DNA from 4 places in the Paenisporosarcina sp. P5_A11 genome. Region 3 is predicted to be linked to each of the others. Evidence: riboswitches for the same ligand, from Rfam matches in the RefSeq annotation. Region 3 holds a riboswitch; each other region holds the start of a gene.
The links. Region 3 has a riboswitch for thiamine pyrophosphate ahead of AC1DOS_RS05215 (YkoF family thiamine/hydroxymethylpyrimidine-binding protein). Riboswitches for the same ligand answer to the same signal wherever they lie in the genome.
Positions count from the first base shown of each region.

Region 1: linked by a shared signal. The riboswitch ahead of tenI (thiazole tautomerase TenI) and the one ahead of AC1DOS_RS05215 (YkoF family thiamine/hydroxymethylpyrimidine-binding protein) in region 3 are both predicted to bind thiamine pyrophosphate.
Region 2: linked by a shared signal. The riboswitch ahead of thiT (energy-coupled thiamine transporter ThiT) and the one ahead of AC1DOS_RS05215 (YkoF family thiamine/hydroxymethylpyrimidine-binding protein) in region 3 are both predicted to bind thiamine pyrophosphate.
Region 4: linked by a shared signal. The riboswitch ahead of tenA (thiaminase II) and the one ahead of AC1DOS_RS05215 (YkoF family thiamine/hydroxymethylpyrimidine-binding protein) in region 3 are both predicted to bind thiamine pyrophosphate.

Region 1 is NZ_JBFUKT010000061.1:145-4,257, reverse strand. It holds gene AC1DOS_RS10435 (thiazole synthase) at 1-537, opposite strand, end outside; gene thiS (sulfur carrier protein ThiS) at 540-743, opposite strand; gene thiO (glycine oxidase ThiO) at 760-1,884, opposite strand; gene tenI (thiazole tautomerase TenI) at 1,917-2,519, opposite strand; TPP riboswitch at 2,614-2,714, opposite strand; gene tenA (thiaminase II) at 2,752-3,438, opposite strand; TPP riboswitch at 3,570-3,706, opposite strand; gene AC1DOS_RS10410 (YehS family protein) at 3,794-4,113, opposite strand, start outside.
Region 2 is NZ_JBFUKT010000040.1:4,018-8,130, forward strand. It holds gene AC1DOS_RS08350 (M20 family metallopeptidase) at 14-1,084, opposite strand; TPP riboswitch at 1,224-1,327, shown strand; gene thiT (energy-coupled thiamine transporter ThiT) at 1,424-2,008, shown strand; gene map (type I methionyl aminopeptidase) at 2,589-3,338, shown strand; gene AC1DOS_RS08365 (TspO/MBR family protein) at 3,416-4,113, opposite strand, start outside.
Region 3 is NZ_JBFUKT010000017.1:13,447-17,559, reverse strand. It holds gene AC1DOS_RS05225 (ABC transporter ATP-binding protein) at 1-848, opposite strand, end outside; gene AC1DOS_RS05220 (ECF transporter S component) at 841-1,440, opposite strand; gene AC1DOS_RS05215 (YkoF family thiamine/hydroxymethylpyrimidine-binding protein) at 1,442-2,047, opposite strand; TPP riboswitch at 2,266-2,372, opposite strand; gene AC1DOS_RS05210 (GntR family transcriptional regulator) at 2,535-2,921, shown strand; gene AC1DOS_RS05205 (DUF1648 domain-containing protein) at 2,921-4,027, shown strand; gene AC1DOS_RS05200 (PLD nuclease N-terminal domain-containing protein) at 4,043-4,113, shown strand, end outside.
Region 4 is NZ_JBFUKT010000139.1:1,653-5,765, reverse strand. It holds gene thiE (thiamine phosphate synthase) at 1-361, opposite strand, end outside; gene thiD (bifunctional hydroxymethylpyrimidine kinase/phosphomethylpyrimidine kinase) at 351-1,175, opposite strand; gene thiM (hydroxyethylthiazole kinase) at 1,172-1,924, opposite strand; gene tenA (thiaminase II) at 1,914-2,594, opposite strand; TPP riboswitch at 2,663-2,758, opposite strand; TPP riboswitch at 2,824-2,922, opposite strand; gene AC1DOS_RS15230 (YjjG family noncanonical pyrimidine nucleotidase) at 3,035-3,736, opposite strand; partial or broken gene dnaN (DNA polymerase III subunit beta) at 3,811-4,113, opposite strand, start outside.

The DNA of each region.
Region 1 (4,113 bases), on a different contig from region 3:
TACGGGTAAATTTGTCTGTTCGATTATAAAACTAAGGTTTAATGGATTAATGATTCCTTGACCAGAACCAATAGGTGAAGCACCTGGCATAATAGCATGACATCCTACTTCTTCTAATCGTTTAGCTAATAGAACATCGTCTGAAGTATAGGGTAATACGATGAACCCCTCTTGTACCAGTTCTTCTGATGCCTTTAATGTTTCTATTGGATCAGGCAATAATGTTTTTTGACATCCAATCACTTCAACTTTAACCATGTCACAAAGTCCAGAAGCTTTTGCTAATTTAGCAATTCGAACCGCTTCAACTGCTGTCTTTGCACCTGCTGTATTTGGCAGTAAAATGTACTTTTGCAGGTCTAATTTTTCTAAAAAATTAGGTAAACTTGGTTCAAATATATTCATCCTGCGAACTGAAAACGTTAAGATCTCTGTTCCTGAAACATCTACTGCTTCTTTTTGAATATCAAAATCAGGATATTTTCCAGTCCCTAATAATAATCTTGACGTGAATTCATATAATCCAATCTTTAACATCGTCATCCGCCTCCTACAAAATGTACTAACTCAACTTTATCTCCATTACATAGTTTGGTTTCTTGGTGTGATCCTTTTTCCAATATCTTTGCATTCCATTCAACGATAACCACCTTTTGTTGTAATTCGAAGTGATGCAAAAGGTGAGCAATTGTTTCCACCGAATTTGGAACTTCTATTTTGTCCCCGTTAATCACTAATTCCATTTACTTCATCCCTTTCTTATGTTAATTGTTTAATCAAACGACCTACCCGGAAAGGTTTCAAATTAAGTGATGTTGGTTTTCCTTCAACCATGTCAGCGATTATCTCACCAGTTATTGGTGACAGTAATATCCCATTTCTAAAATGCCCTGTTGCAATAAATAGACCTTTATATACAGGATGTTCACCTAAGTAAGGTAATCCATCTCCGGTTTGTGGTCGAATACCAGCCCATGTGCGCTCCCATTCTGCTTCTATTATGGAAGGCATCAGTTTTTTTGCTTGTTCCAGCAATATGGATATTCCCTCTACAGTAACTTTATGGTTAAATGTTCTTGGCTTAACTGTTGCACCAACAATGATTCTTCCACCCTTCTTAGGGACAAGGTAGCAACTCGGTGAAAATACCGTAGTCGTTATCATTTGGCTTTGTGTGACAACAGAAAAACATTCACCTTTTACGGGATAAATATCTAGTTCTAACCCTGTTTTTGAAAGTAGCTTGTTACTCCATGCACCACCTGCCACGATGACATTTTCACTAGCAAAATACCCTTTATTAGTAACAACACCTATGACTTTCCCTTTAGACAACTGAAGGTCAAAAACTTCCACGAATTCTTTTATTACTACACCACATGCTGCTGCAGAATTTAAAAACCCTAAAGTTAACTGAGTGGCTTCGACTTGCCCATCATTTGCAAAATGTATTGCTCCTTTAATTGCATCAGTTAATGCTGGCTCTTTCCTTCTTACCTCTTCTCCTGTCAGCCAATCGGCTTGCTCTCCACTTTGCCGTTGTATAGCAATGAGTCGCTTATATTCCTGTTGTTGTTGTTCATTTATGGCAACCTTTAGCATTCCTTTATTTATAAGTTCAATATCTATTCCACTCGTCTCTCTTATTTCGCCAGCAAGTTTTGGAAACATCTCTCTGCTCTTTCTAGCTAATTGAAAAAGTGAACCTTCTGCATCCATTTCTGCTTGAACACCCAGCATTCCAGCAGCAGCTCCCGAGGATTTACTAGCAAGTTGATCTTTTTCTAGCAAAAGGATTTTCCCACCTCGTTTGGAAAGGTTATAAGCAATGGATCCCCCGATCACTCCACCACCCACTATAATTGCATCATATACATAGCTCATCAAAAACCACCTATTTCCATAAAAGTTTCAAGTCAAAATAAATGTTGATAATATTCCTTTACTGCCACTAAAGGATTTTCTGATTCTAGTACCCCTGACATCACAGCAATTCCCTGTGCACCTGCTTCGATAACTCCTTTTATATTTGTAGGTTTTATACCACCAATAGCTATAACTGGAATCGAAACATGATGAGTTATGAGTTCTAATTGATTTAAACCCTTTGACTCTAAACCTGGCTTTGAATGTGTTGGGAAAACATGTCCAAAAATAACATAATCGGCTCCAAGTTCTTGTGCAGTTTGGACCTCGTCAATTGAATGTACAGAACTCCCAACTCTCAAGCTTTTAAACTGTTTTTTTACAATGTCCGCAGGTAAAGAATGATAGGCTAGTTGGACTCCTCCAACCTTTGACGCCAAGGCAACATCTATTCGATCATTAATAATTATTTTAGTAAGGGGAACATTGTGGTCTAATAATAAATTCACCATTTCATGAATTTCTTTGGCCGGTTTAGTCTTTTCACGGATATGGATGGCATCGATATATGGATGAATCTGACCTGCAATTTGTGCTAAATGTGCTGGTTTCAGATTCCCAGTTGAAATGATGTGGAGCAGTCCTTTTTTCATACATAACCRCTCCTTTTAATCTTCTTGATAATTTCAACACAATAAAAAACCACTCCAGTGTTAGAAGTGGTTGGCTGTGATATCATCGAAAGAAAATTCAACAGTTCCACTTCCCTACGCCAGCTCTAACTAGATCAGGTTCAAAGGGTCTGGAATATCCATCTCAGTCTGTAAAAGACTCCCCTAGTGCTTTGATATTAAATTGTGTAATACAAACCATCAAACTCACTTACTATATGCAACTTACTTCATCTTTTTGGACTGACCATTTTTCTAACTTGTACGCCATTTCCCAAAATGAATATTCGTATTGACTACTYATGATAAAATGTTGTTTCATACGGTCACGGTCGGCTGCTGTTACCGTTTCAGCAATTTTGTCTAGCCTATTAATTTGTTCTTCGACTAACGTTCTAAACCATTCACCACCATATGTTGCAATCCATTCTTGATAGATTGGTTCTTTCGGCAAACACGATTGAAGTCTCTCTCCAATTTCATAGTAAAGCCAATAGCATGGTAATATGGCTGCGATAATATCCCCTAAATGTCCTTGATACGCTGCACGATACAAATGAGAAGTGTAAGCATACGCAGTTGGTGAAGGTTGGAAGTTTGCCTCTTGTTCTCCCGTTATTTCTAGACGGTGTGAAAAATTTTTATGTAAAGTTAATTCTGCCTCACAAGTTCCTTGTGCATGAGCTGCCAATCTACTTGTTGTTGCAAGATCATTGGACTTTGCTGCACCTAAAGCTTGAACCTTAGCAAAATGCGACAAGTAGTAAGAATCTTGCATGACATAATAGCGAAAACACTCTAAAGACAATGTTCCATCACCAATTCCGGTTACAAATGGGTGACGGAAACTAGCTTCCCAAATATGATTTGATTCCTCTCGTAAAAGCCTTGAAAATGTCATTAAAAAACCTCCCCAGTAATTATGCTCAACTCGAATCAATAGTTATCCCTGATTTTTGGGCATATAAAAAACCACTCTCTTAACAAACATAAGAAAGTGGTTGTATTGGAAAATAGGTTGAAACAACATACAGCTCCGCAACTCCACTTTCCTACGCTGGTATAAACCAGATCAGGTTCTAAGGGTCTTAAAGCTTAACTTTAATCTCAACCTTTATTAGTAAGTAAATGATTTCCCATTACATTTGAAGGTCCCCCTAGTGGAAGATATTACTATTCAGTTGTACACTAACAAGCTTAACATGAATAGGTTATTTATCAATCCTAAATAACTTTTAAGCCTTTATTCCCCTTACTTATTCCCTATACTTTATCGCTAGTCCTCTTAAGAAATTGCGGGCGTTTTGATCACCGCACTCTTTATAATTCTTGTGACCTTCTTTTCTTAGGAAAGCACTTAATTCCCCTTTTGTTATAAAGACTCCTGAAGTTTCTAGTATCTCAAGCATATCCTCACTCGTTAATGACAGTGCGATTTTCACTTTCTTCAGCAGGATATTATTAACTCGTTCATTTTTAGAATATGCCGGTCTTTCAGGTTGTCCTGGTTTGGGATCTTGTTTTCCTCTTTTAAAAATAATGAGACCATTTAAAAATGACTCCAACATGATATTAT
Region 2 (4,113 bases), on a different contig from region 3:
CCTGTAATTGGTTTCAACGTAACGCATGTTTTGTTAAAATATCTGCATATTGTTCCACAGAAGAAATTAACACGTATTCGTTCGGTCCGTGCCAATCCTCACCGCTAGGACCAAATTCTATTGCACCAGCACCGGTCTTAGCATAATAGCGGGTATCTGCAGCACCATGTTGCCCAAATAACACAGCATCTTTTTGTGTTACTTCAGCTGTTACGAGAGCCAGTGATTGAACAAAAGGATTATCTTCAGTGGTTGTAATTGCAGGTGTTTTGCCTCCAGCTTTAACGATGTTTTTCGGATTGATTGATTGTGCAAGTTCAGTCATTTCTTCGATAATATCTTCCCAGTTTTGACCTGGCACAAACCTAATATCATAATTGACTTCACATTGATCAGGCACTACATTATACCGATCACCTGCTTGAATTTTAGCCAAATTAATTGAAGGATATTCATAATACTCATTGCTTGCCTTCGTGAAAGGCAATGTTTTTAGCTTCTCATGAAACAAATAGGAAGCTTCAACAGCATTCGTTCCTTCCCAAGGACGTGAACCGTGTGCTGCTTTTCCAAAAAGCGTTACATTAGCATGTAAGATTCCTTTTGATTGAACGCTGAGTTTCAAGTGTGTGGGCTCTCCGCATATAACAAAATCACCTGTTCGTCCAATCTCAACTAGATGACCAGATGTTTTTCGACCACCAGTTTCCTCATCAGTTACGATGTGTAAGATGATACGTTGTTTTAATTCCTCTCGTGCCGAATAAATGCGACGGTAAGCTTCCATCATTGCTGCAACGCCCGCTTTCATATCCGCAGAACCACGACCATACAGACGATCACCGTCAATAATAGGATTAAATTGTTCGATTTTTGCAGGTACAACATCTACATGTCCATTCCAAACAATTGTAGTGTCTCCTTGCCCAATCTCTGCGTGGATCATTAATCGTCCTTCGTTTTCAATAATTTCATGTGTAATTTCATGACTGTCAAGCCACTTAGAACAAAAGCGAAGTGCATCATTAGCACCTTCCTCGGTATCACTTTTGATTGCCACTAAATTCTTCAACATCTCGATCATGATCCTTCACATCCTTAGTTTATTAATCTTGTATGTTCAGTATATCGATTGACTCGATAAAAGTCACAGAACGACTGAACCCTCTTGCTTCTATTTCCCTCTTTCTGTACAATTAACCCGTATTATCAAAAATAGATGTAAGTACCACAAGGGGAGCCTGAAATGGCTGAGAGTGAACCAAAAAGTTCTAACCCTTAGAACCTGTAAGTTAATGCTTGCGCAGGGATGTGGATAGAAACCGACTCCAACGACGTCAGGCTCTGTCCTAGAGGTCGTTTTTTTGTGTTTTTTTTCACCCTGACATGCGGTTTGCAGTACATCGTAAAAGGAGGAAGAAAGATGAGAAATAAAAAAGTATTGTTGTTAGTCGAGATTGCAATCTTTGCCGCGTTAGGATTTGTATTGGATTTCGTTGCTTTTAAAATGCCACAAGGGGGATCAGTCAGTTTAGTGATGGTGCCAATTGTATTAATGGCGTTTCGTAGAGGTGCTTTAGCTGGTGTCATCACTGGCTTATTAGTAGGATTGTTACAGATTGTTTCAGGATTAATCTCTGTAGCCCCATTATCGTTTAGTTTTGTAGTCATGCAAGTCATTCTGGACTATTTAATTGCATACGGTGTTGTGGGAATCGCAGGTTTATTCCGTTCTCAATATTTAAATTATGCACAACAGTATAAACGTAGAAATATGATAATTACCATTGTTTCGGCTGTATTGATTGCGTCATTACTACGTTATATAGTTCACACGATTACTGGGATCTTCTTCTTTGCTATGTATGTTCCAGAAAACGAAAACTTGTATACGTATTCGATTATTTATAACGCAACCTACATGATTCCGATATTCTTACTCACAGCAATAGTGTGTTCAATACTATTTATCACAGCGCAACGTTTGCTTGAACCAAGCAAAGTCTAATCTTGGAGATGAATGAACTCATGTACATTTCGAAGCAAATGGACATAAACTGATTTGTATAGTTGGAAATAGTTTAATAGTGAGCGAAAACTGACTTTAGAAGGATGAGTGACTGAAGTACCTACAGAAAGATGGGAACCGTCTTCAGAAAGATGAGTGACAAAGTTACCCACGGATGAATGGAAACCGTCTTCAAGGAGACAGAAAAAATCTCGAATGGTCAGAAACCATCTTTGAGTGGTCGGAAACTGCTTGTGAATGGTCGTAAACTACCTTTGAGTGGTCGTAAATTGCCTGTGAGTGGTCATAAACTATCTTTAGAAAGATGAGTGACAGAAGTACCTACAGAAAGATGGAATTCGTCTTCAAGGAGACAGAAAAAACCTCAAATGATCGGAAACCATCTTTGAGTGGTCGAAAACTATTCTCAACAAGATTTAGTCCTCTTCTGCTTGCGAAATTCAAGTAAAGAATCAGGAATAAATTCCCGAATGTTCAGAAAGTCTTGTCATATGGGAAAGCGCCTTTTCTTATGGTATAGTATGGGATATATATTTTGAGAAAGAAGGATTTTAAGAATATGATTGCAAAAACTACTGAAGACTACGAAGCGTTAAAAACTATAGGCAGAATCGTTGCTGAGATTCGCGACGCGATGCGTGCAGCAACAAAAGCTGGTATCACAACGAAAGAACTTGATGACCTTGGTGGACGCATGTTTGAAGAAACAGGAGCCATATCAGGTCCTAAAGGAGAGTATGATTTCCCTGGTTACACTTGTATCAGCGTTAACGAGGAAGTCGCGCATGGCATCCCAGGTGCACGCGTCATTAAAGATGGGGATCTTGTAAACATTGATGTCTCTGGATCACTAAATGGCTATTTTGCAGATACAGGCATTTCATTCGTTGTTGGTGAAGGCTATGAGAAAATAGAAAAACTTTGTGATGTGGCAGAAAGTGCTTTTAATCGTGCTATGTTAAAAGTAAAAGCGGGAGCACGCTTAAACCAAATCGGTAAAGCTGTAGAACGTGAAGCAAAACTTAATGGCTTTACTGTCATTATGAACTTAACCGGTCATGGGATTGGAAAATCTCTTCATGAATCGCCTCAACATATTTTAAATTATTATGACGCATGGGAACCGACTATCTTGAAAGAAGGAATGGTTCTAGCTGTTGAGCCATTTATTTCTGAAAAGGCGGAACATATCGTTGAATCTGGAGATGGTTGGACCTTTTTAACGCCAGACAAATCACTTGTTGCACAAATTGAGCATACAGTCATTGTCACTAAGGGTGAACCAATCTTAATCACAAAAATCAATTAACACACAAAAACACCAACTGAGCGATTGCGCAGTTGGTGTTTTTTATCTTATTTAAGTAATAGCATTATATTTTCCTACTACGTTCTTGATGACGTGCTAGAGTGGGACAATGATTTCTTCATAAAAATAATACCAGCGAGCATAACTGCACTTAAAAAGAGAGCGGCAGTAGAGACCAGCAATTCTTCAAAGCCATTGCGGACAGCTATGCCGATAAAAGCCCAAATAAAGACGAACACATAAGTAATATCAAAATAATGGTAACGAATATGTAATGCTAGTGCTGTACCGACAGTCATCATAATAACTGCCCATAAGGGGTCGCTTAATCCCCAGCCATTCCATTCATAGTAGGTTAAAACATAACTGATATTAGCAATCGTCGCGACGCTGATCCACCCTAAATATACGGAAATAGGTAAACGGCTCTTGATACTATTATCTGAAACCGAATAAGTTCGATATAAAAGGAGAAGTGTGATAAGAAATCCTATCATTACGATGACTGTAAATAAAAATTTCTCATAATGCCATAAATAAATCCAAGCTATATTTAACACACAACTTATGATAAACAGGGTGGAGCGCGTTGAATAGTTAGCATCACCTTGTTTACTTTTTTTCCACATGCCAACAAGCCAAACGATTAACAATACGTATATGACAGACCATATCGAGAATACATACCCAGCTGGTGTAAATAAAACGGGAAGTCGATTTGATATCTCACCTGTAGTTTGATTATTTAAAGGCAAAATATTAGCTAATGCGTTAA
Region 3 (4,113 bases):
ACGTCCTTCAATAACTGTTTACCTTTCACGTGTACATGTACGTTTTTTGCTTCTAAAGCCACTTCTGGTTGAATAGCCGAAACGCGTTTCGGAAAGGTAATGCATGGTTTTGTTGGATTCAATTCTATAGGGAGGTCTCCTGATGCACGAACGTGAATAGCACGATCAAAAAAAGTTCCCCATAAATCGAGTTGGTGCTCGACCGCGACAATTGTTAATGGGTATGACCATTTCAAGGTATCGAGCCACTCTACATAGTGTTTTGCAGTTAACGGATCTAGGTGGGCAAGCGGTTCATCTAGCAATAACACTTCTGGTTGCATAAGAATTGCACATGCTGTTGCCACTCGTTGTTTCATTCCCCCAGAAAGAGTTTGTATGGTCGTTTTTCGGAATTGTGTAAGACCAGTCATTTCAAGTGTCTCCGTGATGCGATGCTCCATTTCAGGTCGAGTTACATGCAAGTTTTCTAATGTAAAAGCCATTTCCTGTTCAACTGTTGGCATACAGAACTGTGTATCTGGATCTTGAAACACAGTAGCGACGCGGTGGTTGATTTCACCAGGAGCAAAACATGCAGCATCGCGTTGCCAAAGTGTTATTGAACCTTCAAGGTCACCATCGCAATTGTCAGGATACAAGCGATTCATTAAATACAATAAAGTGCTTTTCCCGCAACCACTAGGACCATATAAAGCTACACGTTCCCCAGCTTGAATGGAGAAAGAAATATTTCTAAATACTGGCGATTCATCTTCTGGAAATTGAAAAGTGACATCTTTAAAATCAATGATTACCGGCGTAGCTACTATTTCAACTTGAGATTTTTTACTGAGGGTATTAACCAATAACCTCACCTTTTATCTTGTGATTTTTACCTGTATCACGGGAAATGGAGTAGCCACGAAGAGCCCCAGTAGCGAGTAAACCATCTGATAAATATTTGCCACCTAAGCCAGCAATGACAGCACCACTTATGACACGAAGCGTAAACATTAAGACTAACAAGGAAGGATCAAGTGCTGCGTAACCAGACACCAAGAAGCCATAAGCAAAACTAAAGACTGCGGAACCGACACCTGCTAAACAAAGCACCCACCAGTCATAACGTTTGTAACCAGTCGCAGCAAATGCTGCCTCAGCTCCTAGTCCCTGAACAAGTCCTGTTAAAATCAATCGAGGACCTACTGCATTACCAATCATCACTTCAATCATTGCGGCCATCGTTTCGGACAACAAAGCGGCACCTGGTTTGCGGATGATGTAGGTGCAGATAATCGAGACAATAAACCAAATTCCAAATATCCATTCATACGCAATCGGACCAATCACACCTGCCCAAATGTTTCCGACTTGGACAAATAGTAAATACACGACCGCAAAAACAACGGCAAATACGGACATTAAGACGACTTCTTTTAGTTTCCATGATTTCAACATATTACGCATCTCCTTTATGTGAAGGGCTGTTGATGCTCATGTTAACAGTCATCACTAAGTGTCTATGTTGTTCCGAACGGGCATGAGTGAATGCTTCTTCTAGGAAGGTAAAAACCTCGTGTATATCGCCATGGAGCCCACTTGCATAGTGCATCGACTCATTGAACACACCATGTTCTTTTGCACGAGCTACTTCTGTATAAATGACCGGCATATAGTCGGGGTTATTCATAGGATAAAGCGCAAACTGAGATGAAACATATTGTTTGATCTCCCGAATTTGAGGTTCGTTTAACAAGATGTCATCTTTCTCTAAATACACATCTCCCGCAGAATCCCCAGGACAACCAATCGAAAATGTCCCGTTAAATGCTACATGTGCTCCTGTCTTCGCTGCATATAAAACAATGGCTCTCGCTGTATCAAAGACGTGAATTTGCTTGCCACGCATGACTGTACTGACGTCATCAGTATGCATCCACACATTTGATGTATCCGCTTCGCGCAATGCCCCTTTAATAATTTCAATAAAATTGTCTGCCATTGGGTGAAGCGAAAATCTTAACCCCACAATTGGACTTGTCCCACAACTAAACCCTTGTTCCATTCCCATCTCCTCCTTCTAATTGGTGTCTAGAGAGTAAGTTAACGACGTCATAAGTGGTGCGAGTTACTTCGATAAAGTTGAGACAAAAAAACGTCTCTCTAAAATGAAAGTGTCTATCACCGAAAAATATAGTCAACCACTCTGCTCAGTCACCGTTTTTGAACATAAAAATAGCCGCATTCGACGTGGAATGCAGCTGTTTTGCTCAATAGAAATTGGCAAAAGTCGCCGCACTTCCTCACGCCAGTATTATCTGGATCGAGTGTTAAGGGATCGGAGCTAATGCTCTCATCTCAGCCAAAATATAGCACCCCTAGTGCAGTAGTCGTATGCAGTTTTTTAAATGTTAAAGAACGGCTTCATTGTAACGCACGAAAAACACATTGTAAACCAAGTAAAAAAATTATACTTGTCACAATATAAAATCTGTTCTATATTATATATAACAAAGCTGTTCTATTATTAATAGAACAAGAAGGGGTCGCATATGTTTATTGAAATTGAAGCAAATTCTGCCGTGCCGATTTATTTGCAACTGGCCCAGCAAATTATTGAAAGTGTTGCAAAAGGTAGCTTGAAACCGGGCGATTCTTTACCGTCAGTCCGTGCATTTGCTGCAGACCTTGGAATGAACATGCATACCGTAAATAAAGCGTATCATTATTTAGAAGAGAAGGAATTTATACAAATTGTACAGAAAAAAGGCGTATTCATTCATGAAAACGGGGTTCGGAAAGCATCTGAACTAGATCGACTTCGTTTGAAAAAAGAATTACGTCCAATTATTGCAGAGGCACTTTGTCTACAATTGTCCCAAGCAGAAATTGAGTTGTTAATACAAGAAATAAGTTTAGATTTGAAGGAGGAAATGTGATGGCCGCAATTATTTTTATTATCATTTTAATTTTTATTATTGCCATTCAAGCTTTCTTACCAAAGTTTTTAAAAGAAAGTGAGGCATTTGGTATCTACATCCCGGATACTCATGTCAAAGACAAACGAATAGAACACATGAAAAATGGCTATACAAAAGCCATATTAGCGAGTGGGATTGTTATCCTCGCGGTTTTTATCGGATGGCTATGGACGTTTCGTCCCAGTCAGGAGCAAATGGTCTATGTTGGAATGGTTGCTCAAATAGTGGCACTAATCTTCTCAATGGGACTTTATGCAAAAAACCATATTGCTTTAGCTAATTGGAAGAAAAATGAAAAGTGGACTGCTGGGCAGAGTGAGCGAAAAGTAGTCGACTTACAATTTCGTGAACAGCTTAAGTTGTTACCGAGTATCTACTTTATAATTCCTATGATTATAACTCTTGGTTTAGGGATTTTAGGGTTAAGTCAATACGATACGTTATCCAACCAGATTCCAACACATTGGGGACCAAGTGGCGAAGCAGATGCATTCGCAGAAAAAAGTTGGGTTTCGGTGAGTGCTTTACCTATCATGACACTCGTACTCCAAGGGATGCTACTGTTTTTCAATGGAGCGATGAAACAATCAGGAGCGAAGATTCAAGTTCGCCACAAGAAACGTTCACGTGAGCAACAACTCGCGTTTCGAAAATATTCAAGTTGGTTATTATTTGTCGTGACAATTACCGTAACGTTGCTGATGGGGTACTTACAGCTGACAATCATCTACCCTGAAATCATGTCTACCAGTCTTACATTAGGATTTACACTAGGTTTTCTAGTTGTCATTCTTGGATCGGTTCTGTACTACACTGTAAAAGTAGGGCAAAGCGGAACAAGAATTACTGTTTCAGAACATGAAATGAATCCTGAAAATGTCATCGATATGGACGATGATCAATACTGGAAGTTGGGTCTATTTTATGTAAATAAAAACGATCCTAGCATTCTCGTTGAAAAGCGATTTGGTATTGGTTGGACCGTAAATATGGGGCATAAAGGTAGTTGGATTTTCCTTGTCTTGTTATTTGTCAGTATATTTTTGATATCAACATTACTTTAAAAAGGAGTGTTAGAAATGGATTTTCTAGAAGGGATTCCATGGGGTATTATCGCACCGATATTTATTATTCAACTTTTATTACTAAT
Region 4 (4,113 bases), on a different contig from region 3:
CAGCCTGATCCAACTCTTCGACTGTATGCACTGAAACGCCTACGATGCGTCCTTTAAAAGTTTCGCGAATTTCCGTAAGTGATATATCCTCTTGTCCTACGTGAACGCCATCTGCGTGGAGCTTCAAGGCAAGCTCCACGTCATCATTCACAATAAACGGCACGTTGAATGATTTACACAATACTTGGCATTGACTAGCAAATTGTTCAAGTGTTTTACCTGTTAATGCCCCTTCGCCTTTTTCACGCAGTTGGAAAATGGTTATACCTGCTTTTAATGCATCTTCTAAAACATGTAATGGCTCTTCTATGCAGTTCGGGGTACCCATGATGAAATAGAATGCTAAATCGTTACGATTCAATGATGTTCACCTCACAGACACCTTTTGCTATATTATAGGCAAAATGATTTGTTGGGCCATGTCCATGCCCAATGTTTAACGGGGTTTCAATGGCTAGCTGGACAAACTTTTTAGCTTCGATGATTGCCTCTTTTAGTGACCAACCTTGTCCTAAAAATGCTGTAAGTGCTGCGGAGTAAGTACAGCCTGTTCCATGTGTATGTTTCGTTTCAATACGGGCAGATTCCATTTTAAAGCTTGTACCATCTGCAAAAAACACAGTATCCGTTGCCGTTCTTTGCTCATCTAAGTGGCCCCCCTTCATAACCACGCACTTTACACCCAGCCCTAATATCTTTTCAGCAGCTTTTTGTATATCCTGTTCCGACTTAATCTCAACACCACTAATCACTTCAGCTTCTGGAATATTAGGAGTTAATACCGTTGCAAGTGGTAAAAGCTTAGTCGTTAATGCTTCAACTGCGTTATTTTTTAGCAAGCTTGCACCTCCTTTGGCAATCATCACAGGGTCAATGACAAGCAGCACATCTTTCTCACATAAGCTTTTCGCCACTTCCTCAATAATTGGTGCTGAAAAAAGCATACCGGTCTTGACTGCCTTTACGGGAAAATCCTGAAAGACGACTTCGATTTGATGTTTAACAAAGTCTACAGATGCAGGAAAAACTCCCTCTACACCAAGTGTATTCTGAGCTGTTAACGCAGTAATCGCTGATGTACCGAACACTCGGAGCTCTTGAAACGTCTTTAAATCTGCTTGTATGCCAGCTCCACCACTACTATCTGAGCCTGCTATGGTCATCACGATGTTCAATTGGCTTCACCTCTAGACAATTGATGCAATGAATTTAAGACTTCAGTCTGGAATGAGCCAAGAAGTGGCGATTGAACCGCATGTTCAGACACCTTTTTATATTCTTGTAGTACATCACGTAAGTTTAAAAGAGCCTCTCCTTCCAAACTAAGAACTGCTGTACAAATCGCGCTCAACAAACAACCTGTACCTGTTACCTCTGTCATCTGTTCATGACCACCTGCTACCCAAAATTCATTCTCACCGTCAGTAATATAATCAGAGGCTCCTGTGACCACCACTAAACAGTTCCATTTTTTCGCCTCATGTTTGGCGACGACTGCAACGTCCATCTCACCTTCACCACTGTCCACGCCCTTAGCTTGCCATGAAACGCCTGCAATGGTCGCAAGTTCACCTGCATTACAACGGAGTAAATCGAATCGGACATTTTCTAATAATTCCTTTACTACTTGTTGTCGAAAAGAAGTTGCCCCTACTCCAACTGGATCTAAAACGACAGGTATTCCAAGCTCATTCGCTCTTTTCCCTGCTATTAACATGGCTTCTTTCGTTCTTGTATTGATTGTGCCAATATTAATTAAAAGAGCATTTGAAATCGCGACCATTTCTTCCACTTCTGTTACTTCATCAGCCATGACAGGTGACGCACCAATTGCAAGTAAACCATTAGCGGTAAAGTTTGCCACGACATAGTTCGTGATGCAATGTACCAGTGGCTTCTTATTACGAATCTGTTTAATAGGCATAGTTCTTCACCTCATCTTGCCAGTCTTCATATGTCCATGGCATTTCCCAGAATTTCCACTCATAGTAGCAACTTCTTTCAAAATGAGCTTTTAATACTGATTGCTTGGCTGGATTTTCTTCTGCATAACGATTCATCATCGCCTTTTGCAGCTCGATTTTTTCTTTGTAATCCGGTGCACTATACATTTCAATCCATTCTTCATATAGCTTGATGCCTGGTTTTGCGTCTTTATACTTCTCCCCAATTTCTTGATATAACCATGGACAAGGGAACATCGCAGCAAAAGCCTCTGCAACATCTCCGTTATGTGCAGCATTGTACATATGTGATACGTAGTTATAAGCAGCTGGTGATGGTTCAAAGTTTACTTCCATTTCTTCAGTTATACCTAGCTCCTTAAAGACAGTTCGGTGTAACTCAAGCTCAGCCTCGTTGATATGACGAGCCGTTTCTAAAAAGTAGGCAATATCTTCGTTCGTCTCAGCTTTTGAAGCTGCAATCGCGAGTACTTTTGTGTAATTCTTTAAATAATAAGCGTCTTGCATCATGTAAAACTTAAATTTTTCAAGCGGCAGCGTTCCATCGACAAGTCCTTTTACAAATGGGTGATCAAAACTTCCTTGCCAATAAAGATCCGTTTCCTCTCGTACTTCTTCACAAAATGTCATTATAAGTCCTCCTTTTTCGGATGGACGCAAGTGCAAAAAACGCCCTTTTGCGCATGACAAAAGAGCGTTTCCAATGAAACATTGCTCCCTACGTCAGTGTTAACTGTCAGGTTCCAAGGGTCAGGTTTTACCTTCTCAACTAAATAGTTCCCCCGCAATTAAAATATTGAATTAGCAAACAAAAAAGCCCTCCAAAATGGAGAGCTTCAGCACAAAAGAAAAACGTCGAAACGCTATGTACTCTGCTCCCTACGTTCGTCTTAACGAACAGGTTCAAAGGGTCAGGTTTTAACCTTCTCAACGCCAAAGCGTCCCCCCGCAACTATTTTAATTAGGTTCATAATAGCATAATAAATTCATCCTAACAAACGACTGTAGATGATTAATTACACTCTTTTTATAATACTCACATGGAAATCCTAGCCATTTACAGCTTTGAATTATTTTACTAATACGTTTTGCTTTACGATTTGTTCTAATTCTTCATAATTACTGATTTCATATGTTGGAGTAATAGTTGTTTCATTTGCTTTATTATGTGGATTAAACCAGCAGGTATCGATTCCGAAATTATTGCCACCTTGGATATCTGCGCTTAGAGAGTCGCCGATCATTAATACACTTTGCTTATCTTTAATACTCAGCTTTCTAAAGACATATTCGAAAATTTCTGCTTGTGGCTTTTGATAACCAGTCTCCTCCGAAGTAATAATCGCTTCAAATGTTTGATTTAGTGGCGAAAGAGCAATCCTCGAATGTTGAACATCTTGAAATCCATTTGTTAAAAGAACAAGTCTGCAACTAGATAGATTGGTCAACATATCCTGAACACCATCAATCATATGTACTTCTCTTCCTAGATTTTCTATATATGCATGTCCAAAATCTTCTGGATTAAGAAGTAGTTTATGTTGGAGGAATAAACGCTTGAATCGTTCTACTTTTAAATCTGAAAGCGAGATACGTCCTTGCTCTAAATCAAGCCAAAGTCCTTTACTTATCTCTTTATAACTTGCTCTGTATTCAGTTAAACCATTAGGGAAACTAAATGCACGAAATGAATTATCGAGTGCATGCTTTTCCGTCTCACCGAAATCAAACAAAGTGTCATCTAAATCAAATATTAATACATCATACTTCACAGTCTTCTCATCCTTTTTGTGGTTCATTTTAAATGAATCTAAAACCATCATACTACTAAATGCACATTTCTTCTTTATGTACGAACCGGTACTATCAATTGTAAAACAGCGATCATGAACAGAATTAATAATGAATGGTCGCATGGAACCTGTGAACTTAACCATTACATCCTGCCCACCAACCGCTTTTAACGCATCCATCATATATTTTGCACTGAACGAAATTTTCAACTCTTCGCCTTCAATTAATGTGGTTTGTATTTCTTCTTCTACTTTACCGATTTCAGCTGAGCTAGATGATATCTCAACGACATTTCCTTCTAATGAAGTGAATCGGACAATGTTATTACGTTCTTCACGTGCCAATAAAGATGAAC